3 regions of the Herbaspirillum sp. FG34 genome follow, and region 3 is predicted to be linked to each of the others. Evidence: predicted binding sites of a transcription regulator. Region 3 holds the regulator's gene; each other region holds the start of a gene.
The links. Region 3 encodes LexA, which represses DNA repair genes until DNA is damaged. Its sites were predicted from a motif close to ACTGTATNNNNATACAGT; they were not measured.
Positions count from the first base shown of each region.

Region 1: recA (recombinase RecA) is a predicted target of LexA. The motif match lies at 5,034-5,051, and genes of this name have one in related genera.
Region 2: ruvA (Holliday junction branch migration protein RuvA) is a predicted target of LexA. The motif match lies at 4,947-4,964, and genes of this name have one in related genera.

Region 1 covers NZ_JBMDJS010000005.1:170,798-181,277, forward strand. The annotation lists gene ACODSZ_RS08660 (response regulator) at 1-303, opposite strand, end outside; gene ACODSZ_RS08665 (hypothetical protein) at 592-1,014, shown strand; gene ACODSZ_RS08670 (Tim44 domain-containing protein) at 1,232-2,194, shown strand; gene ACODSZ_RS08675 (sensor histidine kinase) at 2,514-3,119, opposite strand; gene ACODSZ_RS08680 (tetratricopeptide repeat-containing response regulator) at 3,122-4,750, opposite strand; gene recA (recombinase RecA) at 5,161-6,210, shown strand; gene recX (recombination regulator RecX) at 6,358-6,822, shown strand; gene sucC (ADP-forming succinate--CoA ligase subunit beta) at 7,339-8,499, shown strand; gene sucD (succinate--CoA ligase subunit alpha) at 8,600-9,481, shown strand; gene ACODSZ_RS08705 (TerC family protein) at 9,662-10,396, shown strand.
Region 2 covers NZ_JBMDJS010000015.1:94,981-105,460, forward strand. The annotation lists gene ACODSZ_RS18025 (valine--tRNA ligase) at 1-1,094, shown strand, start outside; gene ACODSZ_RS18030 (DUF2147 domain-containing protein) at 1,250-1,714, shown strand; gene ACODSZ_RS18035 (YaiI/YqxD family protein) at 1,726-2,181, opposite strand; gene ACODSZ_RS18040 (2-keto-4-pentenoate hydratase) at 2,201-3,043, opposite strand; gene ruvB (Holliday junction branch migration DNA helicase RuvB) at 3,224-4,279, opposite strand; gene ruvA (Holliday junction branch migration protein RuvA) at 4,312-4,890, opposite strand; gene ACODSZ_RS18055 (DUF808 domain-containing protein) at 5,004-5,945, shown strand; gene ruvC (crossover junction endodeoxyribonuclease RuvC) at 5,942-6,484, opposite strand; gene ACODSZ_RS18065 (FAD-binding domain-containing protein) at 6,521-7,987, opposite strand; gene ACODSZ_RS18070 (thiol-disulfide oxidoreductase DCC family protein) at 7,989-8,402, opposite strand; gene ACODSZ_RS18075 (FAD-binding domain-containing protein) at 8,395-9,711, opposite strand; gene ACODSZ_RS18080 (DUF2256 domain-containing protein) at 9,723-9,899, opposite strand; gene ACODSZ_RS18085 (MerR family transcriptional regulator) at 9,996-10,480, shown strand, end outside.
Region 3 covers NZ_JBMDJS010000004.1:284,217-294,696, forward strand. The annotation lists gene ACODSZ_RS07430 (replicative DNA helicase) at 1-466, opposite strand, end outside; gene rplI (50S ribosomal protein L9) at 669-1,121, opposite strand; gene rpsR (30S ribosomal protein S18) at 1,148-1,432, opposite strand; gene priB (primosomal replication protein N) at 1,487-1,786, opposite strand; gene rpsF (30S ribosomal protein S6) at 1,808-2,173, opposite strand; gene lexA (transcriptional repressor LexA) at 2,502-3,161, shown strand; gene ACODSZ_RS07460 (tetratricopeptide repeat protein) at 3,375-5,357, shown strand; gene ACODSZ_RS07465 (flagellin N-terminal helical domain-containing protein) at 5,683-6,771, shown strand; gene ACODSZ_RS07470 (flagellar protein FlaG) at 6,850-7,209, shown strand; gene fliD (flagellar filament capping protein FliD) at 7,438-9,507, shown strand; gene fliS (flagellar export chaperone FliS) at 9,536-9,994, shown strand; gene ACODSZ_RS07485 (flagellar protein FliT) at 10,000-10,329, shown strand; gene fliK (flagellar hook-length control protein FliK) at 10,332-10,480, shown strand, end outside.

The DNA of each region.
Region 1 (10,480 bases), on a different contig from region 3:
CTTGGCCATGTAATCATCGGCACCGAGATCGAGTCCCTGGACGCGCTGTTCCACCGAGTCCGCCGCCGTCAGGATCAGCACCGGCAGGCGCGAATTGCGCGCGCGCAGGCGGCGCAGTACTTCCAGACCGGACATCTTGGGCAGGCCCAGGTCCAGGATCAGCAGGTCGAAATCCTGGGTGGACAGGGCCGAATCAGCTTCCACCCCGTTCTTGACACAGTCGGCTGCATAGCCGGAATGGCGCAGGGAACGGGTCAGGCCGTCGGCCAGTACGCTGTCGTCTTCAGCAAGGAGGATGCGCATAGGAATCGGTCAGCGGGGCGGCCCGGCTGAAATGTCTCGGATGGTTGAATTATTGTGCTGGCTTTTCATTCATATTCCACTAATTGCAATCTCAATGCAAATCAGGGATATCCTGAGGCAGCCTGTCCTTGACGGAGGTCATCTTGTTGCCTTTAAGTGTAACAATTGAAGGCGGGTCATTGAAGTTGGGCGCTTAGGCCTTATAGTAGTGAGCGTCAGCAAGATTTACTTGCTGACGGCGCAATTTTTGTTGATATAATTTCTCGCATCCATTGCTGGAAAAATCTGATGAAACGTTTGTGGGTCCTCCTGCTGATCTGTCTGTTACCGGTGCAAGTTTTTGCAGCGGTGCTGACGTACGCCAGCTCGATGGCCGCCACCGACTTCTCGGTACCGGCCCCGGTGCAAGCCGCCGTGGCGACCCAGCATCTGGTTTCCAAGACCGTTTCCCTGTCCGACCAGGCCCCCGCCGTGGGTGAGGACCAGTCCCATGCCGCGCTCTCCGACGTGGCTGGCAACGACGACGACAGCACCGGCTATGCCGACAACGGTGAAGACTTCTCCACGCACGCCGGTATCGGTGACGAGCCCGTGCTGATGCAATCCCTGGCCATGGTGCCGCAAACCTCCCGCCTGGCGCCCGCTCTGCGTAGCGATGCCGCCCTGCAACCCCCGTTCCTGCCGCGCGCAGGACGTCCCCCCCGGGCCTGATCCCGTCGCCACGCGCGACAGGACTTGCTGCGCCCGCTGAACTGCCCCTGATATTGCCTGAGGCTTCGCGTCGTGCGACAGCAGGATCCTGCGCGTGTGCGACCAGCGCCGGCCTGCCCGCGCCGCTGCTGATACCGCCGGGCACACCTGTTCCAGACATTCCAGAATCACGGCCGATGTGACCGCATCACATCATCAGAATCCTCTAGGAGATAGCATGAAAAAAGCATTTGTCGCGCTGATAGTGGCGGTCATGACGCTGTCTGTTGGCATGTCGGCCGTCGAAGCCAAGCGTCTTGGCGGTGGCGGTTCGATCGGCAAACAGTCTTCCAGCGCCAGCCGTCAGGCGCAGAGCCCTGCGCCGATGCAGCAGAACCAGGCGGCCGCTGCCAAGCCGGCCGCTCCTGCTGCGGCTCCGGCTGCCGCAGCCGCCAAACCGAGCATGTGGAAGGGCCTGCTGGGTGGCGCCCTGCTGGGCCTGGGTCTGGGCGCGCTGCTGTCGCACTTCGGCCTGGGTGGCGCACTGGCCAGCATGATCAGCACCATCCTGACCGTGGCCCTGATCGCCCTGGCGATCATGTTCGTCATCCGCATGTTCCGCCGCAAGTCGGAGTCGGCACAAGCCTCGCAACCGGCACCGGCCTGGGCCAGCGCCGCACCGCAAGCAGCTGATACCCAATCGGCCACGCCGCAGATCGGCTCCATGCTCAAGACCGACCAGTCCGCCGCAGCGACTACCCAGAGCGGTTTTGGTGGTGGTTTCGGCAACGCCGAGGTAGCCCCTGCCTACGGCATCCCGGCCGGTTTCGACACCGTGGGCTTCGTGCGCAATGCCAAGACCTACTTCATCCGCCTGCAAGCGGCATGGGACAAGGCTGACATCAACGACATCCGCGAATTCACCACCCCCGAGATGTTTGCCGAGCTGCGCCTGCAGATCCAGGAACGCGGTGCGGTCGCCAATCAGACCGATGTGGTCTCGCTGGATGCGGAAGTGCTGGGCGTGGAAACGGTGGGCAATGATTACCTGGCCAGCGTGAAGTTCTTCGGCTTCATCAAGGAAGACCCGACCGCCTCGCCAGTCCAGTTCGCCGAGATCTGGAACCTGTCCAAGCCGGCTGCTGGTCAGGGCGGCTGGGTGCTGGCAGGTATCCAGCAGCTCGATGCAGTCCAGGCCTGAGCTCTGGGCTAGTAGCCCGCAAGAATTGGCAAGAACGTTCACGTAGTACGTATTTGTTTGGCGCGGAAGGCGGCGGTTAGTGGATGAGCGTCGCCAGTCCGTTTTACCGCCGGCGTTTGCCGGCGGTTTTTTTTGTTCACTTCGTTTGTCATTGCGCGCCTGAATTTCTCTTCATTTCGGCCCGGAACCGCCCAGATGGCGCGGCTTTCCTCTGCGCTCCCGTCCTTTTCCTTCCTGTTGCTGCTCGCCAATAAAAAAGCACCGCCTTGGCGGTGCTTGTGGTGCTAGTGGTGCTGGTGCCCGGGGACTTCCCATGGACTTACGGCAGGCACAATTCGAACAGCGCACCGCCCTCGGGATGATTGGATAGCCGCGCTTCCCCGTGCCGGGTCTCCTTGTTGTGGGCGGTGGCAATCGCGTTGCACAAGTCCATGCCCAGTCCGGTGGAGGGCTTCTTTTCCTGGGTGCCGATGCCGGGGCCATCGTCGCGTACCGTGAAGATCACCCCACCCTCCGGATGCTTGCGGCAGCCCAGCGCGATCTGCGAACGCGCAAAGCGGCTGGCATTCTGGAGTGCCGCTTCCAGCGCCAGTGCCACCAGGTGTTCATCGAAGAAGCCGATGAGCGGCATGTCGGTTTCGTCCACCTGCAGCAGGATGTCACTGCTGCGGGCCACGCCATGCTCGCGCACCAGCGCATCGAGGAAGTCCAGCGGCGAGACCGCCTCGACCTGCGCGCGCAGGCCCTGGGAGTCTGCCTTGTAGAGGGTCAGGAAGGCGATCAGCTTTTCCTGCAGGGCCAGACAGGTGACATGGGCCTGCTGGACGCGCGGCACGTCGTCGGACAGGCGGCGCAATTCCCCCTCCAGCACGCCCAGGGAGTTTTTGATGTCGTGAATGATGATCGCGGCAAGCTTGGGATCCATGGTCAGCTCTTCGGGGCTACTTTGGTCAGGGTGTCGCGCAGGAACTTGTGCATCTTGGCGACTCTATCGTTGCCGGGAATCAGACGGTCCAGGGTGGCCAGGTAGCGGCGCACGCGCTTGACATAGTCTTCGTTCCAGCCGCGCTGGCTCATCCAGAGCAGGTGCAACTGGGCCGAGGCCAGCAGCACGCCGGTATTCTCGGGCATGCTGGCCAGCGCTTGCTCCAGCTTGGCCAGCGACTCGTCGGGCTTGGCGCTGCGCATCAAGGCATTGGCTTCGGCGATGATGCTCATGCACTGCTTGACGGCACCGTCGATGAGCTCCTCGGCCAGGTTGGCGCGACCGGTATCGGCCAGCACCTTGCGCGCCAGCATCTGCAGGGTCTTGTTCTCGTGGTCGGACTTGACTGCCTCGGCGATCAGCTTGGCGCCTTCCTCGTCCTTGCCCATCGAGAAGGCGGCCTTGGCCAGGGCCAGGGTGGCGGTATCCGAGGCTTCCTTGCCGGCGGCCTGGCGGGCCGTCTCGAAGGCCTGCTGGGCCGAAATGGTATCGCCCAACTGAACGTAGGCCTGGGCTTGCACTGCGGCCTGGGCGGAGACGAAGATGTTGGATTCCTCGTAGCGACGTGGCGCGCTTTCCAGCAGACGCAGGGCGGCATCGGGATCGCCGCTGTCGATGTGAACCTGGGCCAGCGAGAGCAGGTCGGTCGGCTGTGCCGTGAGCGAACCCTTGGTGTGCTTGAGGACGCGGTCATAGGCTTCGCGCGCCTGATCCAGGTGGCCGCTGCGGTAGGCCACGTCGCCTACCAGCCGACTGCGGCGCGCCGAGGGAATGATCTCGGAGGACTTGGTCAGCGCCTCCAGCGCGCCTTCCTGGTTGCCCTGGGCTTCGTCGATCTGCGCCAGCAGGTCGTAGGCGGCGATGAACTGCTTGTTCTGCGCCAGCACGTCCTCCACGATCACGCGCGCATCATCCATCTGGCCGGCCACGATATTGCAGCGGGCCAGTCCGATCTTGGCCCACACCAGGTCGTCGCGCATGGCCAGGGCCTGCTTGTAGACCTCGCGCGCCTCGTCGATGCGGCGCTGCTCGATCAAGAGCGTGCCCTTGGTCTTCATGATTTCCACGATCCACTTGGGCGCAGCCTTGAGCACGCTGTCGCATTCGAGGATGGCACCGGCGAAGTCCTTGCGCTTCATCTTCTCGGTCACCGGCAGCATGGCGTGCTGCTTTTCCAGCAGGCGGTCCACGCGCTCGGCGATGCGGCTGGCCGTCAGCGGCTTCAACATGTAGGCGTCGGGCTGGAACTCGGCTGCGCTGGCTACCAGGTTGTAGCCGCTCTCGGCGGTCACCATGATGAACATGCAGGTCGGCGAGAGCATGTTCTGCGTACGGAAGAACTCCAGCAGCTGCTGGCCGTTGCTTTCCTTGTTGAGGTTGTAGTCGCAGATGATCAGGTCATAGGTACCGGATTGCACGAAGCGGATCGCTTCGTCGGGCGTGGCGGCCTGGTCGACCTTGGTCACGCCAAGCTGCCCGAGGTGCATGCGGATGTTCTGGCGCATCGTCGGCATGTCGTCGATGACCAGGCAGCGCAGGGCGCTGATATGGCTGAAAGGCACTAAACTCATGAGAACGTTCTGTAAAGCGATCTGTGAGACGATCTGTTCGGGATTGCGGAAAGCCGGGGCAGCATGATTGCCGCAGCGCAATATCGTGCACGATGACGACGATTGCATGCCAGTTGACCTCGGCTGACCAATTATTCCTACCAATGCGCGAGTGTGCCGCTTTTTTTCCTTCCACGCATCATTCCTCTGCGATTTATGAAGTTTTTGGCTGGGCGGGCTCTCGTATAATTGTGGTTTTCGCCTCGGGATGAATCGAGAGCCGAGAAAAAGGCTTGCACCGGGCACTGTTTTTTTATACAGTATCGCTCTATCGGGGCGGTCATCCACTGTCGCCGAGCAACATCAGCAAGACCTATCAGCAAGACCTCCCCCTGACACCCGTCTTCACGACATTTTGCCGAGAGAGATTTATGGACGACAAAAAAGCTGCGAACAACTCTGAAAAGAGCAAGGCGCTGGCCGCCGCGTTGGCACAGATTGAAAAGCAGTTTGGCAAGGGCTCGGTGATGCGCATGGAAGACGGCGTCATCGCCGAGGAAATCCAGGCCGTTTCCACCGGCTCCCTGGGCCTGGACATCGCCCTGGGCATCGGTGGCCTGCCGCGTGGCCGGGTCATCGAGATCTACGGTCCGGAATCCTCCGGCAAGACCACCCTGACCCTGCAGTCGATCGCCGAGATGCAGAAGCTGGGCGGTACCTGCGCCTTCATCGACGCCGAGCACGCCCTCGACGTCACCTACGCCCAAAAGCTGGGCGTGAACCTGAACGACCTGCTGATTTCGCAGCCAGATACCGGCGAACAGGCCCTGGAAATCTGCGACGCCCTGGTGCGTTCGGGTGCCGTGGACCTGATCGTGGTCGACTCCGTGGCCGCGCTGACCCCCAAGGCTGAAATCGAAGGCGACATGGGCGATTCCCTGCCCGGCCTGCAAGCCCGCCTGATGTCGCAGGCGCTGCGCAAGCTGACCGGTAGCATCAACCGTACCAACACCACTGTCATCTTCATCAACCAGATCCGCATGAAGATCGGCGTCATGTTCGGCAACCCGGAAACCACCACCGGCGGCAATGCGCTGAAGTTCTACGCCTCCGTGCGCCTGGATATCCGCCGCACCGGGTCGATCAAGTCGGGTGACGAAGTCATCGGCAGCGAAACCAAGGTCAAGGTCGTCAAGAACAAGGTCGCGCCGCCGTTCCGCGAAGCCCACTTCGACATCCTGTATGGCGAAGGCACTTCCCGCGAAGGCGAAATTCTGGACCTGGGTTCCGAGCACAAGGTGGTCGAGAAGTCCGGCGCCTGGTACAGCTATAACGGCGAACGTATCGGCCAGGGCAAGGACAACGCCCGCAACTATCTCAAGGAACATCCGGAACTGGCCCGCGAAATCGAGAACAAGGTCCGCGTCGCCCTGGGCGTGCCGGAACTGGCCGGTGGCGAAGCGGAAGCCAAGGCTTCCTGAGTCCCCGCCTAAAGGATTCAAGCGCTATCGCGGCGACAGGGTTTGCCTGAGCCTTGGAGGCCGTGATGGTGCTTGTTGATCTCTCTGTGCCGCGCCGTGTTGGCGGTCTCGGAGAGAGGCAATACCGCAGTACTGCAAGTTCGCAACATGCCAAGACCCCCGATCAGCCTGAAAGCACGGGCGCTCAAATATCTCTCTTCACGTGAGCATAGTCGCCTGGAACTTGCGCGTAAGCTTGCCCCTTACGCGCAAGAGGGCGATGACATCGAAGCCCTCCTGCAATGGCTGGAGCAATCCCGTTTTCTCTCCCAGGAACGTTTTTCCGAATCGCTGGTGCATCGTCGCTCGGCGCGTTACGGCAATCAGCGCATCTTTTCCGAGCTTCATGGTCACGGCATCGAAGGTGAAGCCATTGCCGAATTGAAGGCCGACCTGGCGGCAGGCGAGGGCGAGCGTGCCGCGCAGGTGTTGCGCCGCAAGTATGACGCCCCCCCAGCGGATGCCGAAACCCGGGCGAAACAGATGCGTTTCCTGCAGCAGCGCGGCTTTTCCCATCGCAGCATCCGCGAAGCCTTCCAGAAGGCCTGGGCGGATGATGAAGACGCCCTCTGACAGCGCCAATAGCAGGATAGACCTGCTCGGTACAGCTTTCCCGTTGTTCTCACAAAATCCGCCAGGACAGCCCGTCCTGATCCCGTGACATGGTAATCCAGCGGCTTTGCAGTTGCTGATAGCGCTACCAGCCAACAGGCTGCGTGGCGTGTGCTAGAATTCGGAAGTTTTTGCTGCGGCGCGCAAGCCTGAGGAGATACTGCATGTTGCCGGTTCGTTAAAACGGCGCAACGGTGCAAGGCCCACGTCAGGAGCAGGAATGGATAATGCGAACGCTTCGGCGCAAGCTGGCGCGTTTCGAATATCAGACCAACTAAAGCAGACGGCATGAACATGCCCAATTCTACGAATTCACTCGCAACCCGCGCAGCTCACGCCTGCGCCCGACTCCATCCGGCAACGGATGCGACCCCCGCCTGCGGGTTGCAGTCTGCTTTCTGGTCGGCCGGCATGATGCCGGCTACCGAATTTCAATCCGGCAAGTTTCATTCATTCAGTGTCTAAAGGGAAGCTCCCATGAAAATCCATGAGTATCAGGGTAAAGAAATCCTGCGCCAGTTCGGCGTAACCGTGCCGCGCGGCATTCCTTGCATGTCGGTCGACGAAGTCGAAGCGGCAGCCCAGAAGCTCGGCGGCCCGGTGTGGGTCGTCAAGGCCCAGATCCATGCAGGCGGTCGCGGCAAGGGCGGTGGCGTGAAGGTGGCCAAGTCCATCGAGCAGGTCAAGGAATACGCCAACCAGATCATGGGCATGCAGCTGATCACCCACCAGACTGGCCCTGAAGGCCAGAAGGTCCGTCGCCTGCTGATCGAAGAAGGCGCTGACATCAAGAAGGAACTGTACGTTTCCCTGGTGACCGACCGCGTTTCGCAAAAGGTTGTACTGATGGCCTCCAGCGAAGGCGGCATGGACATTGAAGAAGTCGCCCACAGCAACCCGGAAAAGATCCACAACGTCATCATCGATCCGATCGATGGCCTGACCGACGCGCAAGCCGACGACGTGGCCGCCAAGATCGGCGTGCCTGCCGAATCGATCCCGGCTGCTCGCCAGAACCTGCAAGGTCTGTACAAGGCTTACTGGGAAACCGACGCTTCCCTGGCTGAAATCAACCCCCTGATCCTGACCGGCGACGGCAAGGTCATCGCCCTGGACGCCAAGTTCAACTTCGACTCCAACGCCCTGTTCCGCCACCCGGAAATCGTCGCCTACCGCGATCTGGACGAAGAAGATCCGGCTGAAGTCGAAGCCTCCAAGTTCGATCTGGCCTACATCTCCCTGGACGGCAACATCGGCTGCCTGGTCAACGGCGCCGGCCTGGCCATGGCCACCATGGACACCATCAAGCTGTTCGGCGGCGAGCCGGCCAACTTCCTGGACGTGGGCGGCGGTGCCACCACCGAGAAGGTCACCGAAGCCTTCAAGATCATGCTGAAGAACCCCGAACTGAAGGCCATCCTGGTCAACATCTTCGGCGGCATCATGCGCTGTGACGTGATCGCCGAAGGCGTGATCGCGGCTTCCAAGGCCGTTTCGCTGAAGGTGCCCCTGGTGGTCCGCATGAAGGGCACCAACGAAGACCTGGGCAAGAAGCTGTTGGCCGATTCCGGTCTGCCGATCATCTCGGCCGATTCCATGGAAGAAGCCGCCCAAAAGGTCGTGGCAGCTGCCAAGTAAGTAACCCAACACGCAAGCCTGCGCGGCGCGAGCCGCCGGCTGCAAGCCATTGCAGCCCAGGCGCCGCCCGCGGCGCAGGCATCACAGTCAAGGAAGAGAAATGTCGATCCTCATCAACAAAGACACCAAGGTCATCACCCAAGGTATCACCGGCAAGACCGGCCAGTTCCACACCCGCATGTGCCGCGACTACGCGAACGGCAAGAATGCCTTCGTCGCAGGCGTGAACCCGAAGAAGGCCGGTGAAGACTTCGAAGGCATTCCCATCTATGCCAACGTCACCGAAGCCAAGAACGCCACCGGCGCCACCGTTTCCGTGATCTACGTGCCGCCCGCCGGCGCTGCTGCTGCCATCTGGGAAGCCGTTGAAGCCGAGCTGGACCTGGCCATCTGCATCACCGAAGGCATCCCCGTGCGCGACATGCTGGCCCTGAAGGACCGCATGGCCAAGGCCGGTTCCAAGACCCTGCTGCTGGGCCCGAACTGCCCCGGCCTGATCACCCCGGACGAAATCAAGATCGGCATCATGCCCGGCCACATCCACAAGAAGGGCCGCATCGGCGTGGTTTCCCGCTCGGGCACCCTGACCTATGAAGCCGTGGGCCAACTGACCGCCCTGGGCCTGGGCCAGTCCTCCGCCGTCGGTATCGGTGGCGACCCGATCAACGGTCTGAAGCACATCGACGTCATGAAGGCCTTCAACGACGATCCGGAAACCGATGCCGTCATCATGATCGGTGAAATCGGTGGTCCTGACGAAGCCAACGCTGCTCGTTGGATCAAGGACAACATGAAGAAGCCGGTGGTTGGCTTCATCGCCGGCGTGACCGCGCCCCCGGGCAAGCGTATGGGCCACGCAGGTGCCCTGATCTCCGGTGGTGCTGACACCGCCGAAGCCAAGCTGGCCATCATGGAAGAGTGCGGCATCAAGGTCACCCGCAACCCGTCCGAAATGGGCCGTCTGCTGAAGTCGGTGCTGTAATCGGCGTCTGGCTGAACCAGCCACAGCAGCAAGATCAGTACCCGCAAGACCAGCATGGGGAGCTCCGGCTCCCCATGTCATTTTTGGAGAGCTGTCCTAAAGGGCGGGCACTCATCGCGCACGGCGCGGTCATCCAGCCATGTGCCCGATCCGAGGCGCTGTTTTTCCAAGAGGACATACATGGAATTCCTGACCAACCTGAACTGGGTGGCAGTGGCACAGATCATCCTGATCGATATCCTGCTCGGCGGCGACAATGCCATCGTCATTGCGCTGGCCTGTCGCAACCTGCCCGACAAGCTGCGCATGAAGGGGATCGTCTGGGGTACCGTGGGCGCCATCGGCATCCGCATTGCGCTCATCGCCTTTGCCGTGACGATGCTGCAATTGCCTTTCCTGAAGCTGGTCGGCGGCGTCCTGTTGCTGTGGATCGGCATCAAGCTGCTCAATGAAGACGACGATCACGCCGACATCAACGGCAGTGACCGCCTGTGGGGTGCGGTCAAGACGGTGATCGTGGCGGACCTGGTGATGAGCCTGGACAACGTGATTGCCATCGCCAGTGCGGCCGAGCAAGCGGCGGGCGAGCACCAGTTGCTGCTGGTGGTGTTCGGCATTGTGGTCAGTATCCCCATCATCGTCTGGGGCAGCACCCTGGTATTGAAGCTGATGGAGAAATTCCCGGTCATCGTCACCCTCGGCGCGGCCTTGCTGGGCTACATCGCAGGTGGCATGATCTTCAGCGACGTGGCCGTGCAGGGCTGGCTCAAGGGCCTCATCGCCGACACCGAATTCGTGCTGCCGGGCGCAGCCGTCCACCTGAGTCTGCCGGGCCTGGTCGGCTCGCTGGGGGTGGTGCTGACCGGCCTCACGCTCAAGCGCAGGAAGCAGGAGCGGCAGGGGCCTGCCCTCTGATCCGCCCAAGCCCGCTCTCCCTGCTTGAGCCATATCAGCGCCATGGCCCCACAAACCTGATAGCTTTGCAATTTTTTCGCTAGT
Region 2 (10,480 bases), on a different contig from region 3:
CCAGCATCGAGAAGGCCACCCGCAAGGAATTTGCCGATGGCATCCCGGCCTTCGGCACCGATGCGCTGCGCTTCACCTTCGCCTCGCTGGCGACCCTGGGCCGCAACATCAACTTCGACCTGAACCGCTGCGAAGGCTATCGCAATTTCTGCAACAAGCTGTGGAACGCCACCCGCTTCGTGCTGATGAATACCGAAGGCCAGGACTGCGGTTTCGACGGCCACGAGAAGGGTGTCTGCGACAAGGAGAAGCTGCAATTCTCCAAGGCTGACCGCTGGATCGTGTCGCTGCTGCAGCGTACCGAGGCTGAAGTGGAAAAGGGCTTTGCCGACTACCGCTTCGACAATATCGCCACCGCGATCTACAAGTTCGTCTGGGACGAGTACTGCGACTGGTACCTGGAAATGGCCAAGGCCCAGATCCAGAGCGGCAACGAAGCGCAGCAGCGCGCCACACGCCGCACGCTCCTGCGCGTGCTGGAAAGCGTGCTGCGCCTGGCCCATCCGGTACTGCCCTTCATCACCGAACAGCTGTGGCAAAGCGTGGCCCCGCTGACCGATCGCAAGCCTGATCCGGCGGGCGACTCCATCATGCGCCAGGCTTATCCGCGCCCGGACCTGGACAAGATCGATGCCGAAGCCGAAGCCTGGGTTGCCCAGTTCAAGGCCTACACCGATGCCTGCCGCAACCTGCGCGGCGAGATGCAACTGGCGCCTTCCCTGCGCGTGCCGCTGATCGTGGAAGCCGCCGATGCGTCGGCAGTGGAATCCTTCCTGCCTTATCTGCAAGGCCTGGTGCGCCTGTCGGAAGCCACGGTAGTGGCGCAACTGCCCGAGTCGCCGGCACCGGTGGCCATCGTCGGCGAAGTCAAGCTGATGCTGAAGGTGGAAATCGACGTGGCCGCCGAGCGCGAACGCCTGGGCAAGGAAGTCACCCGCCTGACCGGCGAGATCGCCAAGGCCAACGGCAAGCTGTCCAACGAAAGCTTCGTGGCCCGTGCGCCAGAGGCGGTGGTGGCGCAGGAGAAGGAACGCGTCGCCAACTTCAGCGCTACGCTGGAAAAGGTGAAGGAACAGCTGGCCAAGCTGAAGTAAGCCGGCCTGTTTCTTGATGAAGCCGTCGTCCCTCACGGGGCGGCGGCTTTTGCTTTTTGTGCTTGCCTTGCGCGGCGGGCTTGTCTAGACTGGATCGAATAAATTAGAACAACCGTGCTTTTTTATGACATTCGACTTGATAACAGGAGACAAGCATGAACCGTATTTCCTCCCCTTCCCGCCTGGCCACGCTATCGCTGCTGGCCGCCACCCTGCTTTCCAGTGCAGCCGCCTGGGCCGATGGCTCGCCGGTGGGCTTGTGGAAAAGCATCGATGACGCCACCGGCAAGCCCAAAGCGCTCATCCGCATCAGCGAAAGCAACGGTGAACTGAGCGGCAAGATCGAAAAGCTCTTCCGTGCACCAGATGAAGACCAGAACCCGGTCTGCCAGAAGTGCGAGGGCGAGCTGAAGGACCAGCCGGTCATTGGCATGACCATCCTGTCGGGTCTGAAGAAGGATGGGGACGAGTACAACGGTGGACAGATCATCGATCCGGCCAATGGCAAGGTCTACAAGAGCAAGTTGTCAGTGGTCGATGACGGGCAAAAGCTCAATGTGCGCGGTTATGTCGGCATGCCGATACTGGGCCGCACCCAGACCTGGCTGCGGGAGCAGTAAGGCCGTTGCACTCAGGCCGGACGTGAAGCTTTGAGCACGTAACGGTCCAGCTCGCGGGCGAAGGCGCGACCGTCGCTGGCGCTGAAGGCGGCCGGGCCGCCGGTCTCGATGCCGCTGCTGCGCAGCTCTTCCATGAAATTGCGGGTGCTGAGGTGATGGCCGATGTTCTGGGCGGTATAAAGCTCGCCGCGAGGATTGAGCGCCAGTGCGCCCTTGGCCACCACATCGGCGGCCAGCGGGATATCGGCGGTGATGACCAGGTCGCCGGGCTCCACCTGGCGGGCGATTTCCTTGTCGGCCACATCGAAACCGGCAGGGACCACCAGGGATTTGATATAGCGCGAAGGAGGCGTACGCAATGGCCGGTTGGCCACCAGCGTCACGATGATCGTGGTGCGGTCGGCCACCCGGAACAGCATGTCCTTGATGACGCCCGGACAGGCGTCGGCATCGACCCAGATGGCCATCAGCGCGGCGTCGCCCGGTTCAGACGAAGGAAACGGTGAGGCCCGGCAGGGTCACGCCCGAGAAGGCCGTGGTCCAGGTCTGGCCCGGCTCGATGGGACAGGCGTCGGTCCAGGTGCCGGTCGTGATGATCTCGCCGGCCTGCAACTGGCGGAAGCGGCTCTGCTTCTGCAACAGCTGGTGCAGGTGCCACAGGGCATGCAGGGGGCTATCCATCTCGTCATTGCAGAAGCCGGCGGCGCGCAGCACGCTGGACGATTCCGTGTTGCAGGACAGGGAGACGCTGGCGCTGGCCAGGATCTGCGGCAGGTGGTGCCTGGTCGCCGAGGACAGCACATGCGGCTCGCCCACGATGAGCGTGCCATGCAGGCCGAAGGCGGCAATCGAATCGGCTACCGTGAATTCCCAGTTGGGGAAGGGACAGACCACAATCTCGAAACCATGCGCCATCCACTCCAGGCAATCGGCCAGCTCGATGAGCGAGGCCCCCGGTGCCGGGGTCTTGCCGAGCTTGAAGACGATCTCCGGTTCGATGCGCGGCTGCACCGCACCGGTCAGCGACTGCGCACCGTGGTTGTCTTCGGCAAAGCGTACCGTGGCGTCATACATCGGCGCCCAGGTCGGAATACGCGCTTCATCGATGATGCCGTAGCGCTCCCAGTTCTTGCGCACCACGAAACCGATTTTGCGGCCTATGGGCTGCTCGCCCTGGGCGACACGGATATTGCGGATGTTGTGGGCGATTTCGTAGGCGTCTTCCACCGACAAGGGTTCGGACTCGGAGATGCGCGGGATGATCCGGGACTGGGCGCGGGCATCCAGCAACTGATGCGCGTATCGAAGGGCTTGGCTCGACATTAGCATGGAGGGCTCACATCGAAAGATAGTGAATAGCTATCCATTGTCGATGACGATTAATTTTTGCACAAGCAAAAACTCGCTTTTATACGAGATCTGACAAAAATTTCATCAGATGGTGCTGCTCTGCGTCATGAAGTTTTTCAACTGCCGCAACAGTCGCGCCCGGCTTGAGAATGGCCGAGCTCAGCCGCCCCAGAGCTCACCATTCGGACCGGTTTGCGGTGCGGTCACGCCGAAGTGCTGGTAAGCCGCGCCGGTAGCGATGCGCCCGCGCGGGGTGCGCTGCAGGTAGCCCTGCTGGATCAGGTAGGGTTCCAGCACGTCTTCGATGGTGTCGCGTTCCTCACCGATGGCGGCCGCCAGGTTGTCCAGCCCGACCGGGCCGCCGCCGAACTTGAACAGCACCGCCTCCAGCAGCTTGCGGTCCATCAGGTCGAACCCGACCGGGTCGACGTCCAGCATGATCAGCGCGGCATCGGCCATCTCGCGGGTGATGCGGCCCTCACCCTTGACCTCGGCATAGTCGCGCACGCGGCGCAGCAGGCGATTGGCGATACGCGGCGTGCCACGGCTGCGGCGGGCGATTTCCAGCGCGCCTTCCTCGACGATGGGGGCGTTGAGCAAGCCGGCGCTGCGGGTCACGATGCGGGCCAGCTCGGGCGGGGTATAGAACTCCAGCCGGGCGACGATGCCGAAGCGGTCGCGCAGCGGATTGGTCAGCATGCCGGCTCGGGTGGTGGCACCCACCAGCGTGAAAGGCTGCAGGTCCAGGCGCACCGAACGGGCGGCCGGGCCTTCGCCGATCATGATGTCGATCTGGTAATCCTCCAGTGCCGGGTAGAGGATTTCCTCCACCACCGGCGACATGCGGTGGATCTCGTCGATGAAGAGCACGTCATTGGCTTCGAGATTGGTGAGCAAGGCCGCCAGGTCACCGGCGCGCTCCAGCACGGGGCCTGAGGTCTGGCGCAGGTTCACGCCCATTTCGCGGGCGATGATGTGGGCCATGGTGGTCTTGCCCAGGCCGGGCGGGCCGAACAGCAGGGTGTGGTCGAGCGGTTCGCCGCGCTTGCGGGCGGCCGAGATGAAGATTTCGAGCTGGGCACGCACCTTTTCCTGGCCGACGTACTCGTCCAGCTGCTTGGGCCGCAGCGCACGCTCGATGGCTTCCTCGTTGGCCGAAGCTGGAGTGGCGGAGATGATGCGCTGTTCGGAGAAATCGTCGGTCTGGATGCTCATGCTCTAATCCTTGTCTGCCTTTTGCCTGTGCATCAGCCCTTGGAGAGCGCCTTCAGGGCCAGCTTGATGCCGTCCGAGACGCTGCTGTCCTGGGGCACCTGCTTCATGGCCAGGGTCGCTTCCTTGTCCGAATAGCCCAGCGCCAGCAGGGCATTGAGGATGTCGGCCGAGGCATCGCTGTGGACCACGCCGGCCGCTGCGCCCAGATCGGCGCCGAGCTTGCCCTTCAGTTCCAGCAGCAGGCGTTCGGCGGTCTTCTTGCCGATGCCGGGCACACGCGTCAGGCGGCCTGCTTCCTGCAGGGTCACGGCCTGGGCCAGGTCGGCCACCGACATGCCCGAGAGAATGGACAGCGCCGTGCGCGCGCCCACGCCGGAAATCTTGATGAGCTCCTTGAACGTATTGCGTTCTTCGGCGGTCCCAAACCCGAACAGGATGTGGGCATCCTCGCGGATGGCCAGGTGGGTCAGCAGCGTGACCTTCTCGCCCAGGCCCGGCAGATTGTAGTAGGTGCTCATCGGCACGGCCACTTCATAACCGACGCCCTGGCAGTCAACCAGCAGGTTCGGGGGGATTTTTTCCAAAAGAATTCCGGAGAGGCGACCAATCATGGCGTCAGGGATGTGCGTGGGAGGCAGCTTCTGTGATAATCCCGCGATGATACAGCACTGTTCGGATAAACAGTATCCAAGCGCCCCCGTTGAGATGAAGACAAAGGAAAAACATGGCCGGCAGCGCCCTTTTTGCATTGATTGACGACATCGCCACCGTTCTTGACGATGTTTCCCTGATGACCAAGGTGGCCGCCAAGAAGACCGCCGGCGTGCTGGGCGACGACCTGGCCCTGAACGCCCAGCAGGTGGCCGGTGTACGGGCCGAGCGGGAACTGCCGGTGGTCTGGGCCGTCGCCAAGGGTTCGTTGAAGAACAAGGCCATCCTGGTGCCGGCGGCACTGGCCATCAGCGCCTTCATCCCCTGGGCGGTGACGCCGCTGCTGATGCTGGGCGGTGCCTTCCTCTGTTTCGAAGGCTTCGAGAAGCTGGCCCACAAGTATCTTCCGCACGAGGAAGAACATCATGAAGTCGCCGCCAGGACCGACGACGACATCGACCCGCTGGTCTACGAGCAGGAAAAGATCAAGGATGCCGTGCGCACCGACTTCATCCTTTCAGCCGAGATCATCGCCATCACCCTGGGCACGGTCGCCGGTGCACCGCTACAGCAGCAGATCACGGTGCTGGTCGGCATCGCACTGATCATGACGGCGGGGGTCTACGGACTGGTGGCCGGCATCGTCAAGCTCGATGACGGTGGCCTCTACCTGGTGCAGCATGCGGGCGCGAGCGCCTGGGGACGCTTCAAGGCCGGTATCGGACGGGCAGTCCTGGCGGCCGCGCCAAAGATGATGCGCAGCCTGTCGGTGATCGGCACGATTGCCATGTTCATGGTCGGTGGCGGCATCCTGACGCATGGCCTGCCCTTCGCGCATCACGCCATCGAGGCGGCGGCGCACGCCGTGGAGGGTATCGCGGTAGTCGGGCCGGTCTTCGGGGCGATCACTCCGGCGGTCTTGAATGCCGTCTTCGGCGTAGTCGCCGGTGCAGTGGTGCTGGTAGTCGTGAAGCTGGTGCAGCGCGTGCTGTCCCTCTTCAACAAGCAAGCCTAACCGACCAGACGCCCGCCGCGCATGCGGATGCCCTTGCGCGCCAGCGCCGGGGCCAGCGCGCCAAGGTCCGACAGGACCCCTCCCCCATGCGCATGGCAGATCGCCACGCCCAGCGCATCGGCGGCATCGGTGCCCGGCAAACCGGGCAGCTTCAGCAGCCGCGCCACCATCTCCTGCACCTGCGCCTTCTGGGCGCGTCCATGGCCGGCTACGGCTTGCTTGACCTGCAGGGCCGTATATTCGGCGACCGCCAGGTCGGCGGCCACCAGCGCGCAAATGGCCGCACCGCGCGCCTGCCCCAGCAGCAGTGTGGATTGCGGATTGACGTTGACGAACACTTTTTCGATGGCGGCGCAGTCCGGCGCATAGGACCTCACCACTTCGCCAACACTGGCCAGGATCACCTTCAGGCGTGAAGGCAGGTCGCCGTCCGGGGTCTTGATGGTGCCGGATGCGATATAGGAGAGCGTGTTGCCCTGCTTGTGGATGACCCCGAAACCGGTGGTGCGCAAGCCAGGGTCGATACCGAGGATTTTCATGCCCGCCAGTCTAACCGATCAGGCGGGCATCTCGCGTCAGAACAAGACGCCCTGCCCCGGATCCGGCATTTTCTGGCGTGGCGGGCGCCGGGCGGTCGACGGCAGGCCGCTCTTGCGCGAACCGTGCCTGTCCTGGATGGCGTCGGCTTCCGCCAGCGCAGTACTGCTGCTGCGCTGGCCGTAGAGGGCATCCTTGGCGTGCTTGAGCGCCGTCTTCTCATCCACGATGGGATCGGGATAAGCCGCCGTGCCGAATTCCGGCACCCAGCGCCGCACGTACTCGCCCAGCGGATCATGATCGCGCGCCTGCTTGGCCGGTGAATAAATGCGCAGCGTGTTGATGCCGGTGGTGCCGGACTGCATCTGCATCTGACTCCAGTGAATGCCCGGTTCAAAATCCAGGAACTGCCGCGCCAGGAACAAGCCCGGCGCGCGCCAATGCAGCCACAGGTGATAGGCGGCAAAGCTGACCAGCATGGCGCGCATGCGGAAGTTGAGCCAGCCGGTGGCGCACAGCTGGCGCATGCAGGCGTCGATCATGGGATAACCGGTTCGGCCTTCGCACCAGGCATCGAAACGCGCCTGCGCCTCCACGCCCCACGGACCGCCATCACCGGGGCGCAAGCCATCCAGCGAACGCGCGACGTTGCGCCATTCGATATCAGGCTGGTCTTCCAGCTTCTGCATGAAGTGGCAATGCCAGCGCAGGCGGCTGGAGAAGCCGCGCAGGCCATAGGCCAGCTCGCGGTCGGCAGTGTGCTCGATGGCCAGCTCGGTGGCCTGATGCACGCTGCGCATGGAAATGGTACCGAAGGCCAGATGCGCGCTGAGTCGGCTGCAGGCGTCGGGTGCGGTCAGCGGACTGGACATGCCGCGCCGGTAATCCCGTGCGCCACCACCGAGAAAGGCGCGCAGGGTGTCCCACGCTGCGGCCTCGCCGGCAGGCGGTTGCAGACGGACTTCGGGCAAACCCAGTTCGGTCAGCGTCGGCAGACGGTCCGGCTGCATGCCCGCAGGCGCGCGCAAGCCGACAGGATTGCCCACCTGCGGCGCCTCCATGCGCCGCACCCAGCGCGCAGCCCAGCCATCGCGGCTGCGCAGGCGCCGCACCACGCCGGTCTGCGGCCACTCCAGCCATTGCACGCCCTGGATGCGGCACCAGCGATTGACCGAGATATCGCGCGCATAGCTCCACGCCGGGCCGGTTTCTTCATGGCTGAACAGATGGGTGACACCCCATGCACGGCGCAAGGACTCCAGCACCTGCACCGCCTCGCCCACCCGCACCAGCAGCGGCAGTCCGCACCGCTGCAATTCCCGCTGCAAGGGCGTCAGCGAACGCAGCAGGAAATCCACATGGCGCGGATCGCATTCAACACTCTGCAACCACGCGGGCTCGATGATGAAGACCGCGAAGGCGCGCTCGCACTGCGCAGCCTCGGCCAGCGCCGCATGATCGCGCAAGCGCAGGTCGCGCTTGAACCAGACCAGGCCGACAGCCACGTCAGCCTCTTTCGCGGCGGCGCTCCAGGCGCACCACCAGCCGCTGCACGGCCGGGCGTACCTGCAGGAAAGCGCGATAGCTGCGTTCCATCAGCCACAACATGCCGGGCAGGCGCGCCAGCCGGGCCAGCCAGCGCCAGCCCGGCAAGCTCGCCCACAACTGGACGAAGGCTTCGGCACCGCTGAAGACCACACCATCGCTTCGACGCACGTGAAAGCGCGCCAGTAACTGCGCGCGCGTGAACCCTGCCGGAAGATCGGCCGGGGACACGTCGGTACGGCTGATATCGCAAAAGCGCAGGGGAGCCTCCTGCGCACCACGCTGGTAGAGGCTGATCTCGCGCCGGCACAGCGGACAGGCGCCATCGTAGAGCACGGTCAGTTCGTCCCGTGACTGGGGATCGGCATCAGCCATCGCGCCGCTCCCTGTGCTCGGTGCGCGCCAGCAGCTCGGCAGCCGTCTGCAGACCTTGGGTACTGCGGCGCCACCATTGCGTGAACAGGTCACTGGGCTTGTCCACCACAGGGAACAGGTCCGGCGGCGCCACACACTGCGCCCACAGCGGCAGCCAGGGCGCAAGATGCGGATCGGCCAGGCAACGCACGCTGCGCGCCGCCTTGAGCGCGCGCCCGACGGTGGCGGCATCGCCATGCCAGCACAGCGGCGTGAGCTCACGCATGCGCGCTCCCACGAAGGCCCAGCGACGCTGGTCCCAGGGCCACAGCAGATGGAAGTCCGAGAGATAAAGACCGACCACTACCGTATCGGGCGACAGATCGGTGGGCAACTCGCCCAGGCTCCATGGATGAACCAGCCAGACATCTCGTCCGGCCACGGCGTCAGGCTCGGGCGCAATGCTGCCCAAATATTCAGGTGGCATTGACAGCAGTGCCGGCTCCTTGCAGCGCTCCCGCATGCGCTGGGCCGGTTCGGCCGCCACCGGGTCGGGATGGAGCGCAATTTCGCCTAAAGCTTCATAGGAGGTATCTACCACCGTACCCGGGCTGTGCCATTCGGACGGTGCGTATTTGGCCACGTTCTCGGCATTGAAAAGATAGGGCTTGTGACTGCCGGTACCGGCCACCCACTGCCAGCTCAGGTGATTGCTGGCCAGGTCGCCATCCAGCAGATGGCCGACCATCCAGTCTGCACCGGCGCGCCAATGGACCTTGCGCAGATGCACCACGTAGCTGGCCAGCCACATGCGCGCGTGATTGTGCAGGCTCCCGGTGGCATACAGGGTGCGCACGGCCTGGTCGATGACGGGCAGGCCGGTGGCGGCTTCGCGGATGTCGGCCGGCAGCTCGCGGGCGTAAGCCGACTCCGGCAGTGGCCCGGCGTGCAGCGAATCGAAGATGCGCGCCCCGCGCCGCGCCCACACGTAGCGATAGAAGGCGCGCCAGCCCAGCTCGTAGACGAACTTGTGCTGCACATCCAGCGCCTGTCGGCTGCATACCCCGGCCAAGACCTCGCGCAGACTGACCAGGCCGTGCGTGAGATAGGGCGACAGCCCGGTCACGGCACCGTCGAGACTGTTGCGGGTGCGTGCGTAAGCCCCCGGTCGCACGGCGGCAATGCGTTCGCGCGCGGCGGCCAGGGTCGGCAGCAAGGGCAGCAAGGCCAGGGGCTGGGCCAGCCGGTCTACGGGGGCGGGGGAAGCAGCGGGACAGTCTTCCGGGGAAGGCATATCCAGGATCAGGTCGAATTGATGTTTGCGGTACATGGCTCGACTCCTCAAAGACCAGGATGGACGCGCTTGCGGCGACAGGCTTGAGAACAGTATCGGACCTCCTCCCAGTTCTTCGCCCAGGCGCGCCGCCAGGTCATGGGCAGGCCGCACACGACGCAGGGCTTGCTGGGCAAGTGCGCCTTGTTGCCGCGATGTCCGCTGATCTGGCTTTTGGGTTTCATGACGCAGAATTGTACCGAATAAATGCGTCACACTTGACTCATGACGCAGATTTAGCATCTATAATCTGTGTCAAATATGATTCATAGGAGGAAGCCATGAGCCTTGCCAATTCGACCACGCCCGCCACGTCCCCTGCCGCGGCCGCGGACAAACCCGCCGGTGAAGCCTTGCGCCGCACGGGCGCGGTGGCCCGCATGCTGCGCATGCCGGTCGCCACACTGCGGGTGTGGGAGCGCCGCTATGCCCTGACCCAGGGCAAGCTCTCCCCCAGCGGTCAGCGACTGTATTCGGAAGCCGACGTACGGCGTCTGGCGCTGATCCGGCAGTTGACTGAACTGGGTCACGCCATCGGCAGTCTGGCGGGGCTGGACATGGATCAGCTCCAGCAGGTCGCCGCCACCCACGCCGAACTGCACGCCGCGCGCCCCACGCCGCCGGAGGCAGCGCAGGGCCAGTGGCGGCTGGCCGTGATCGGCTCTACCCTGGCGCAGCGCCTGGACAAACCGGGTCTGCTGCAACGGCTGGGGCGGCCGCTGCAATTGCTGGGCCCGTTCGAAAACATCGAGCAGGCGGCCATGGC
Region 3 (10,480 bases):
CCTGCGGATTGAAGGCGTTACCGGAAATTTCGTCGGCCACCGTGATGAGCTTGCGCAGGATACCGCGATCACGGACGATCTCGGCATAGCGGCGGATGTTGGCAGCAGAAGGGGTGTTTTGCGCCAGCGCATTCAGATACACCAGGCCACCCACCTCTTCGGCCTTGCCGCTGGTGGACATGGCTTCATAGACGGTGATGACGTCAGCCGGCTTGGTGCTGTTGATGAGCTTGACGATGTGCTCGAAGATGATGCGATGGTCGTAGCGATAGAAGTCGTCAGCGCTGACGAAATCGGCAATGCGGTCCCAGGCTGCGTTGTCCAGCAGCAGGCCGCCCAGCACCGACTGCTCGGCCTCGATGGAGTGTGGCGGCACGCGGAGCGCATCGATCTGGGGATCGGAGGACTCCTTCTGGCCACGGAAAAATTCTGGATTGCCGCGGGACGATTCTTTCATGGCGCGCATTATAACCTGCTGATGTGAAGCCGTAGGTCAGGCCGAACGTTTTTGCACGACCTGCCACTTCATATGAACGAATGCCATATGAAGCCCCCGACATCCCGGCGGATCGCGACGACCGCCAGCGGGACGCCGGAGGCAAAGACAATAAAAAAGCCAGGCGAACCCGGCTTTTCCATTGCAAAACGAATTGCAGCAAACAGGCGTATTACGCTTGCTCGCCCTTGACTGCGATGGTGACGTCGACCACCACGTCGGTGTGCAGAGCCACCGACACCGGGTGTTCGCCAACGATCTTCAGCGGGCCGTTGGGCAGACGCACTTGCGACTTTTCGACGGCGAAGCCCTTCTTGCCCAGCGCTTCAGCGATGTCGAAGTTGGTCACGGAACCGAACAGACGACCGTCAACACCGGCCTTCTGAGCGACTTCCACGGTGGCGCCAGCCAGCTTTTCGCCTTGGGCTTGAGCGGCGGCCAGCTTCTCGGCAGCGGCCTTTTCCAGCTCGGCGCGCTTGGCTTCGAATTCAGCGATGGCTGCATCGGTAGCGCGGCGGGCCTTGCGTTGCGGGATCAGGAAGTTGCGTGCGAAACCGTCCTTGACGCGCACGACATCACCCAGACCGCCGAGATTCACGATTTTTTCCAACAGAATGACTTGCATGTTTTTCTCCTATTTCTCGACGCTGATTAGGCGTTGTGCAGATCGGTGTACGGCAGCAGGGCCAGGTAACGCGCGCGCTTGATGGCGGTGTCAACTTGACGCTGGTAGTGGGCCTTGGTACCGGTCAGGCGTGCCGGCATGATCTTGCCGTTTTCCTGGACGAAGTCCTTCAGGGTGTCCACGTCCTTGTAATCGACCTGTTCAACGCCAGCGGCGGTGAAACGGCAGAATTTCTTGCGCTTGAACAGCGGGTTTTGCTGTTGACGCTTGTTTTTCAGCTTGCTTTTATCGAACTTTTTACCGAATGCCATGGTTGGCTCCTGTATCTAAAAATTGGGTAAGGTCTGTTTGGCTACCTTGCGTCTTCAATCCGACGCGACCGGGCCAAAATCAACGATATGAAACACGACACTCTTGCTGTTGCGATTCCTGCGGGCCAGAAAGCCGGTGAACCGGAAGACTTCCCCCAGTGCCGCCTTGTTGAGGGCACCGGAGATTTCCCCTGCTGCCAGCGCTGCGATCTCGAATTCGACCTGACGCTGCATGCCAGCTTCCATCTGTTCCGACTGATGCTGCAACCTGGCAGTGACAATCGGGATACCGGCCGGCGTGTAACGTAAAACATCACGTTCTGCCAGGCTGGCGATGACTTGAAACTGGTTCACTCTCCGCGATGTTCGCAGCGCTTAAGCTGCCGGTGCTTCGGTACGGCTCTTGGCCGCGTCTTCCTTCTGCACTGCCTTCAGGATGGGGGAAGGACCGGTTTCGGCCTTCTTCATCTTGACGGTCAGGTGGCGCAGGACGGCGTCGTTGAACTTGAAGCCGGTTTCGATTTCAGCCAGCGTTTCGCTGTCGACTTCGATGTTCAGGCAGACGTAGTGAGCCTTGGCCAGCTTCTGGATCTGGTAGGCCAGTTGACGACGGCCCCAATCTTCGACACGGTGGACCTTGCCGCCGCGGGTGGTGACGATGCCCTTGTAACGCTCGATCATCGCCGGCACTTGCTCGCTTTGGTCCGGGTGGACGATAAATACGATTTCATAATGACGCATGTAGACTCCTTATGGACTTATTGAAGACGCCCACCCCGGCGTCAAGACGGGTGTGGGAAGAGGAAAACCCGAGATCATACTAGCTTTCGCCCACCAGGGCAATGTCTGAGCCCACAAACGCCGCCCCGGCGGTGAGATCGAGCGGTCAGCGCGCCACACTTTCCGACTTGGCGGCATCAAATCTCATGTGTCTGCCTATATATATGCAGGAGAAAGATTGCCTTTTCCGCCTCGCAAAGTGCATGTTGCCGTTGACACAAGGATTGTACCTGTATAAAAATACAGACTGTTCATCCAGACAGCCTTCCCTCCGAGAAAGGCCACCCCCATGCTCAAACTGACTGCGCGCCAGGAACAGATCCTGAACCTGATCAAGAACGCCATCGAGAACACCGGCTTCCCTCCCACGCGCGCAGAGATCGCCGCCGAATTGGGCTTTCGCTCCGCCAATGCGGCCGAAGAGCATCTGCAGGCCCTGGCCCGCAAGGGGGCCATCGAGATTTCTCCCGGCACCTCGCGCGGCATCCGCCTGCGCGAGTCCGGCGCGCTCCCAGGATCCGTGGCAGCGCGACAAATGGCCCTGCCCCATCCGGCGCTGATGCAGCTGAGCCTGCCACTGATCGGACGGGTGGCGGCGGGTTCGCCCATCCTCGCCCAGGAACATGTGGAAAAGACCTACCAGGTCGACCCGGCCATGTTCCCGGCCAAGCCGGATTACCTGCTCAAGGTGCGCGGCATGTCCATGCGCGACGCCGGCATCCTCGACGGCGATCTGCTGGCAGTGCGCCGCGCCGATCAGGCGCGCAACGGCCAGATCGTGGTGGCCCGCCTGGCCGATGAAGTCACGGTCAAGCGCTATCAGAAGACCGGCAGCGTCATCACCCTCTTCCCCGAGAATCCGGAATTCGAACCCATCATCGTCAAGCCGGAAGAAGACCAGTTCGCCCTCGAAGGACTGGCCGTCGGATTGCTGCGCAGCTGGAACTGATCCCCGGGGCAGCCCACCGCCCCGCACCAGGCGAGCAGGCCGCAAGCCGCTCCAGCAGGCTGCGCGCCGTCTCTTGCTGCATCAACCTCCGCCTAAAACGGAGGTTTTTTGCTTTCTATTCAGCTCTTCGCAAGTGACGGGTTGCGCATATCATGCCTGCTGGATAGCTATGTCCGGCGCCAGCGATGCGCCCAACCAAGAGGACCCCTTTCGATGTCGACGCGCAAGAGCAGCAACAAGCACGGCAAACCCGTTCCGGCCCCGGCCGCCGCCAAGGCCAACCTGCAGGATCTGCTGGATGTCCGCAAGAGTCTCGATCTGCTGGACAGTCGCCAGACCGAACAAGCCAAGGCCATCTGCGTGGCCGTTCTCAAACGCGACCCGGAACTGGTTTTCGCCAATCACGCGCGCGGCCTGATCGCCACCCAGGAGGGACTGCACCCGGAGGCTGAGCACTATTTGCGCAAGGCCTTTGCGGCCGATCCCGCCAATGCCGAATACCTCAGCAACCTGGCCGCCGCCGTGCTGGCACAGGACCGGGTGGACGAGGCCATCAAGCTGTACGAGCAGGCCATTTCGCTAGACCGGGAAAACCGGGCAGCACGCATCGGCCTGGCCAATGCGCTGCACGAAAAGAATGACCCGGAAGCCTCCATTGCCTACTTCGAGGACGCAGTCAAACGGGAGCCGGATGCTCCCGGCCCCCTGTCCCACCTCGGTCGCGCCCTGGTCGAGGCCAAACGCTACCAGGAGGCGGTGGCCACGATTCTCAAATCGCTGGAACTGGACATCAGTTTCGCACCCGGACATACCGCCTTGGGCGAGGCGTTTTACGGCATGGAGATGTACAAGGAAGCACTGGAATCGCTCAAGACGGCCATCCTGCTCGACCCTCAAGACACCTATGCCCAGATCAAGATCGCCGATGCCTATCTGAAACTGGAGAAAATCAGCGAAGCGCACGAGCACCTGCAACGCATCATCGAGATTGCCCCCAGGGATCCCAACAGCTACATCCGCCTTGCTTCCAGCCTCTTTGCGACCCAGGACCGCTTCGAGGATGCCATGCAGCTCTTCAACAAGGCCCTCGAACTGGATCCCAGGCAGGCGCTGACTTACAACAACATGGGCGCGGTCCTGCATGATCACGGCGACACCCATGAGGCCGTAGCCAACTTCCGCAAGGCATTGACGCTGCGCCCCAACTATCCGACGGCGCAACACAACCTGGCCTTGAGCCTGTTGCTGCACGGCGAACTCAAGGAAGGCTGGGCCTGCCACGAAAGCCGTCTGATCACGCGCGAGCGCGCCCATGTCTACAAGTTGATCCACAAGCTCTTCGGCATCATCCCGAAATGGGATGGAAAGTCCTCGCTGGCCGGGAAGTACATCCTCCTGATGCACGAGCAAGGCTTCGGCGACAGCATCCAGTTCCTCCGTTATGTCCGGCTGCTGGTCGCACAGGGCGCGCGGGTAGCGCTGCACGTCAAGAATCCTCTGTACCGGTTGTTCCAGTCCTTCACCCCGGAAATCACGCTCATCCGCGAAAGCGATCCGCTGCCACCCTGCGACTGCGCCTATGTGCTCATGAGCCTGCCCTACGCACTGGGAACCGATACGGTGGAAGACATCCCGGCATTCCCGAGCTATCTGGCAGCCGATCCGACCCTGGTCGAGGTCTGGCGCGAGCGCATCGCCGCCATGGGCGGCGCGGCACCCGGCAAGCTGCGTGTGGGCGTAGTCTGGGCCGGCAATCCGGAACACGGCAACGACCGCCATCGCTCCATCAGCCTGAACAAATTTGCCAGATTGTTCAGCCTGCCGAACATCGAGTTCTACTCTTTACAGAAAGGCAAGCCCACCGAAGGGCTGCGCACCCTGCCGCCAGAACAGAAGGTTCACAACCTGGGCGATCTGTGCACGGACTTCGCCGATACCGCCGCAGCCATCCACAATATGGACCTGATGATCAGCGTCGACACCTCCGTGGTTCACCTGGCCGGTGCCCTGGGCCATCCGACCTGGGCCCTGGTGCCACATGTACCGGATTGGCGCTGGCTCCAGAATCGCGACGACTCCCCTTGGTATCCGAGCATGCGCCTGTTCCGCCAGCCCGCCATCAGCGACTGGGACTCGGTCCTGACCCGGCTTGCCGACGAATTGGTCATCTTGCAACAGAAAAAAATGCAGGGATAAGACGCCCCTCTCCAGAGACCGCCCCGCTTTGTGCGCAGCACCAGCGGGGCTTTTTGTCAGCGGCGGACAAAATTTCTCAGTTTCAACAAAAAATCGCTAAAGTTTTCTGAAGTGCCGTCGAAAAACATGTGCTTGGAGTTTCAAAGCACGTAGTTTTAGGTCGGAAAGCCTTGAAAAAGATTTTTTTGCAGCAAACCCTAAACTTTTTCCAAGACTGCCCGATAAAGCAATCAACAGCGGTTGAAACGCCTGGGGCTCATGGGTAGAAGACCAAAGTTAAGCACTGAAACTCGGATCATCGGTCTCAAATCTTAGGAGAATTAACATGGCAGCAGTCATTAATACCAACATTGCGTCGCTCAACACCCAGCGCAATCTGAATTCGTCGCAAGCGTCGCTGAACACCTCGATCCAACGTCTGTCGTCGGGCCTGCGCGTCAACAGCGCCAAGGACGACGCCGCCGGTCTGGCCATTGCCGACCGCATGAACGCCCAGATCAAGGGCCTGGCAGTTGCACAGCGTAACGCCAACGACGGCATCTCGATGGCGCAGACCGCTGAAGGCGCTCTGTCGACCGTCGGCGACAACCTGCAACGTATGCGTGAGTTGGCTGTGCAGGCTGCCAACGGCACCAACAGCGCACAAGACCGCAAGACCCTCAACGACGAATACACCCAGCTGTCGCAGGAAGTGTTCCGCGTTCTGAACGGCACCAGCTTCAACGGCCAGAACCTGTTCACCGGTGTCGGTCAAGGTGCTTCGGCTGGCGTGGGCTCTTCGTCGGCCAACGTCAAGGCTTCGCTGACCCTGTCCTTCCAGGTCGGCGCCAACGTGTCGGACAACAAGCTCAACGACCAGATCACCATCACTCTGGATGACCTGTCCAACAACGGCACCATGGCCGACGTCATCGGCACCAGCGCCAAGGGTCTGATCGGTCTGGGCGACACCTCCGGCGTGAGCGCTGCTCAAACCACCTACACCTCGGCCAAGGCTGCCCTGGACAACCTGTTCGCCACCGGCTCCTCGCTGTCGGCCAGCGCCCTGGCTGCTTCGGCTGTGACCCTGCAGAAGGCCGTGGACAGCGCCAAGCTGTCCCTGGACAAGGCAGTGGCTGCTCCGTCGGCACAGAGCGATGCCCAGAAGGCGATCAAGAACCTGGACAAGGCCATCAGCCTGATCTCCTCCAAGCGTGCAGAGTTCGGTGCAGTGCAGAACCGCTTCAGCGCCGTCATCAGCAACCTGCAAGTGTCGAGCGAGAACATCACCTCGTCGCGCAGCCGTATCATGGATACCGACTACGCGCAGGAAACCGCGAACCTGACCCGTGCGCAGATCCTGCAACAAGCTGGTACCGCCATGCTGTCGCAGGCGAACTCGGCACCCCAGCAAGTGCTGTCGCTGTTGAAATAAGCCTGATAGCTAGGTAGGATGACGTGCGGGGGATAGACCTTATTCTCCGCACGTTCCTTTAAGGAAGGGAGTAGTACCATGTCGATTGCCCCACTTAACATCACTGCTGCTGGCGACTCCGGTACTGCATATGCAGCACCGAAGGCTGCCGACAAGCCCAATCCCGTGGTATCGACGGTCGCACCGGCGGCCACTCCGGAAGCCCGCCGCGCAACCGAAAGCGAAGTCAATGATGCCGTCGGCAAACTCAACGATTTTGCCGCCGCCAATGCCGCCGCCTTGAATTTCTCCAAGGACCAGGATACCGGCAAGACCATCATCAAGGTCGTTGATACTGCCACTGACACCGTGATTCGCCAGATTCCCAGCGAAGAAGCGATTGCCATCGCAAAGTCCATCGACAAGATGCAAGGCCTGTTGATCAAGGACAAGGCTTGAGTGTCAGCTCGAGTCTGGTACGAACTGCAGTGGCTCGAATAACCGCATGCGTCAATGCTCGTTCATTGCGCATGTCGGATTCGACTACTCTAGTTCATAACGGATTCAGATAGTCATCCCGCACAGCGTCCCTCTTTCCCCGACGCCGTACTCGAGAGCCCGTCTCCTCTTGACCGCGCTGGAAACTGCACAGCGCTGTGCTTCACGCAAAGTATCAGGAGTTGAACCGTGGCGACTTCCACCGGCACCATTTCCACATCGGCAGGCCCGCTTGATGTAGCCACTCTCGTAAGCCAGCTGGTTTCGGCCGAGAGTCAATCGCAACTGACCCCGCTGACCACCCAGGCGAGCAGCTACAACACGCTCATCTCCGCGTATGGAAGCCTCAAGAGTGCATTGTCGAGCTACCAGTCGGCGATCAAGTCGCTCACGTCGGCCAGCTTCAGTTCGCAGAAAAGCACAGTCAACAACGCCGGTACCGGGTCCACTCTGACCACCGATCCGTTCACCGCCGATATCAACGGCGACGACTCCACCAAGATCCTGGCGCAGAAGATCCAGTCGGCCGGCGTGAGCAGCGGCACCACCTACAATGCCGGGGATTCGATTGCGATCAAGATCGGCACGGGTTCACCGACCTTCATCACCCTCAAGGCCAACGCCACCCTGGCCGGCGTACGCGACGCGATCAATGCCGCCAAGGCTGGCGTGACCGCCTCCGTCGTCACCGATGGCAGCGGCGATCACCTGGTGCTGGAGTCCAACACCGGCGGCACGGCCAACACCATCAAGGTGAGCGCCAACAACAGCCTGTCCGCCTTCGCTTACGACCCGTCCAGCTCGACACCGAGCACCATGACCCAGACCCAGGCGCCGCGTGACGCCACCAAGGCGGCCTCGGGCACTTATTCGGTCAGCGTGTCGCAGCTGGCACAAACTCAAAAGCTGAGTTCGGCCAGCATCGCCCCCGGCACCACCTTCGACAGTGGCATCCTGGCCATCAAGACCGGCACCGGCTCGACTACCATCATCCAGCCTGCCACCAATAGCCTGACCGGCGTGCGTGATGCCATCAACAGCAGCGATGCCGGCGTGAACGCCACCATTGTCAGCGACGGTACCAACGACCACCTGGTCATCACGGCCAAGGACAGCGGTGCGGCCAACACCATCAAGATCACCGGCACCGGCAATTATTCGGTGTTCAGCTCGGACCCCAGCGGCACGGTGATCTCACCCAACGTCAGCACCAGCCAGACCTACAGTTCCGGCACGCTGAACCTGAAGGTGGGCGACACCACCGTGGCCATCAACCCCACTGCCAACGGCAGCGGCAACATCGACCTGAACCAGGTCATGAGCGCCATCAACAGCGCCAGCGCGGGCGTGACCGCCTCCATCAGCAACGATGGCAGCAACGACCACCTGGTGCTCACACCCACCGGCAGCAGCGCGACGGCGGCTGTTTCACTGACCGGGACCGGTGATTATTCCGGGCTGACCATGAGCGGCATGGGCCAATTGCTCAAGGCACAGGATGCCAAGCTGTCCATCGACGGCGTGACCGTGACCAGCACCAGCAACAAGGTCGAAAACGTCATTTCGGGCGTGACGCTGAACCTGTCCAAGGTCACCACCTCGTCCGACAGCTTCACGCTCAACATCAGCAACGACACCTCCGGCATCACCACGGCGGCCAACAGTTTCGTATCGGCCTACAACACCCTGGCCAAGGCCGTGGCCAGCATGACCTCGCAGACACCCTCGACCACCCTGGGCGAGGCCAATACGTCTGCACCGCTGGCCAGCGAGTCATCGGTGCAGACCATCATGAGCCAGTTGCGCAACACCCTGTTCTCCAGCGTGGATGGCGGCAACGGCATCAGCACCCTCTCCGACATCGGTATCGCCTTCCAGAAGGACGGCACACTGGCACTGGATGCGACCAAGCTGTCGACGGCGACCACCAACAACTTCGCGGGCATTGCCAATCTGTTCACTGCCACTGATCCGGATCCGACCAACACCACATCGTCCAAAAATGGTATCGTCACCAAGTTGCAGACGTTGATGACCAATCTGCTCAGCGATACCGGCATCATTGCCTCCAAGACCAACGGACTGCAAGCCAGTCTGAAGATCAACCAGGATCGCCAGACCGCGGTGCAGACCCGTCTGTCGAACCTCAAAGACGACTATACCAATCAGTTCAACCGCCTCAACGTCACGCTGGCCAGCATGCAGTCCACCCAGAGCTACCTGACCCAGCAATTGGCCAGCCTGGCCAAGAGCGGTTGAAGTGACACCGCGAACATAGGAGAACGTCATGTTCGGAACCATGAAACGCGGGGCCAACGCCTACGCAAATATCGGCGTGGAAACCGGGGTGGTTGCGGCCAGCCCGCACAAGCTCATCACCATGCTCTTCGACGGGGCACTGGTGGCCATCGCACTGGGCAGGAAGTCCATGGGCGAGGGCAACATCAAGGACAAGGGCGAATCCATCACCAAGGCCATCCTGATCATCGACAACGGCCTGCGCGCCAGCCTGAACAAGGAAGTCGGCGGCGAACTGGCGCTCAATCTCGATTCGCTCTATGAATACATGAGCCGCCGCCTGTTCGAGGCCAACGCGACCAACAACCCGGCCATCCTCGACGAGATCCACGGACTGCTTGAGGATATCCGTTCCGCGTGGGAACAGATCGGTCCGAATGCAGCGCAGCCCGCTGCGCCGATGGCCATGGTGCAAGACGTCCCTCTCTCCAGCTTTGCAAAGGCATGACTGACATGAACGGTGACGACGTCATCGCGCTCTACGAGTCCATCTCGAAGCTGACCAACGAGATGCTGTCGGCCGCCCGTGCCGGTGACTGGGACTTGCTGGCCGCACTCGAAGCCCAGTGCGGCAAGCACATCGCCAGCCTGCGCGACAGCGAGGAACATGTCGCCCTGCCCGAGCCGCTGCGCCATCGCAAGGTCGACATCATCAAGAAGATCCTCGAAGACGACCGCGACATCCGCAACCTCACCGAACCGGGATTGCGCAAACTGTCGGCAATGATCCAGAGCAACCAGACCGAACAGAAGCTCCTCAATACCTACGGCATGGGTAGTTGACCATGTTGCCGCGGGCCGATATTGCCAGCGCCGTCCAGCCCGTCAATCCTGTCGAAGCGGCGACCGCCGTCGTTTCGGTTGCCGATGCGCGGCAGGAAGCCTTCAGTCGCCTGGCCCAGATTGCGGTGGGCCAGCAGATGTCGGGCCGCAT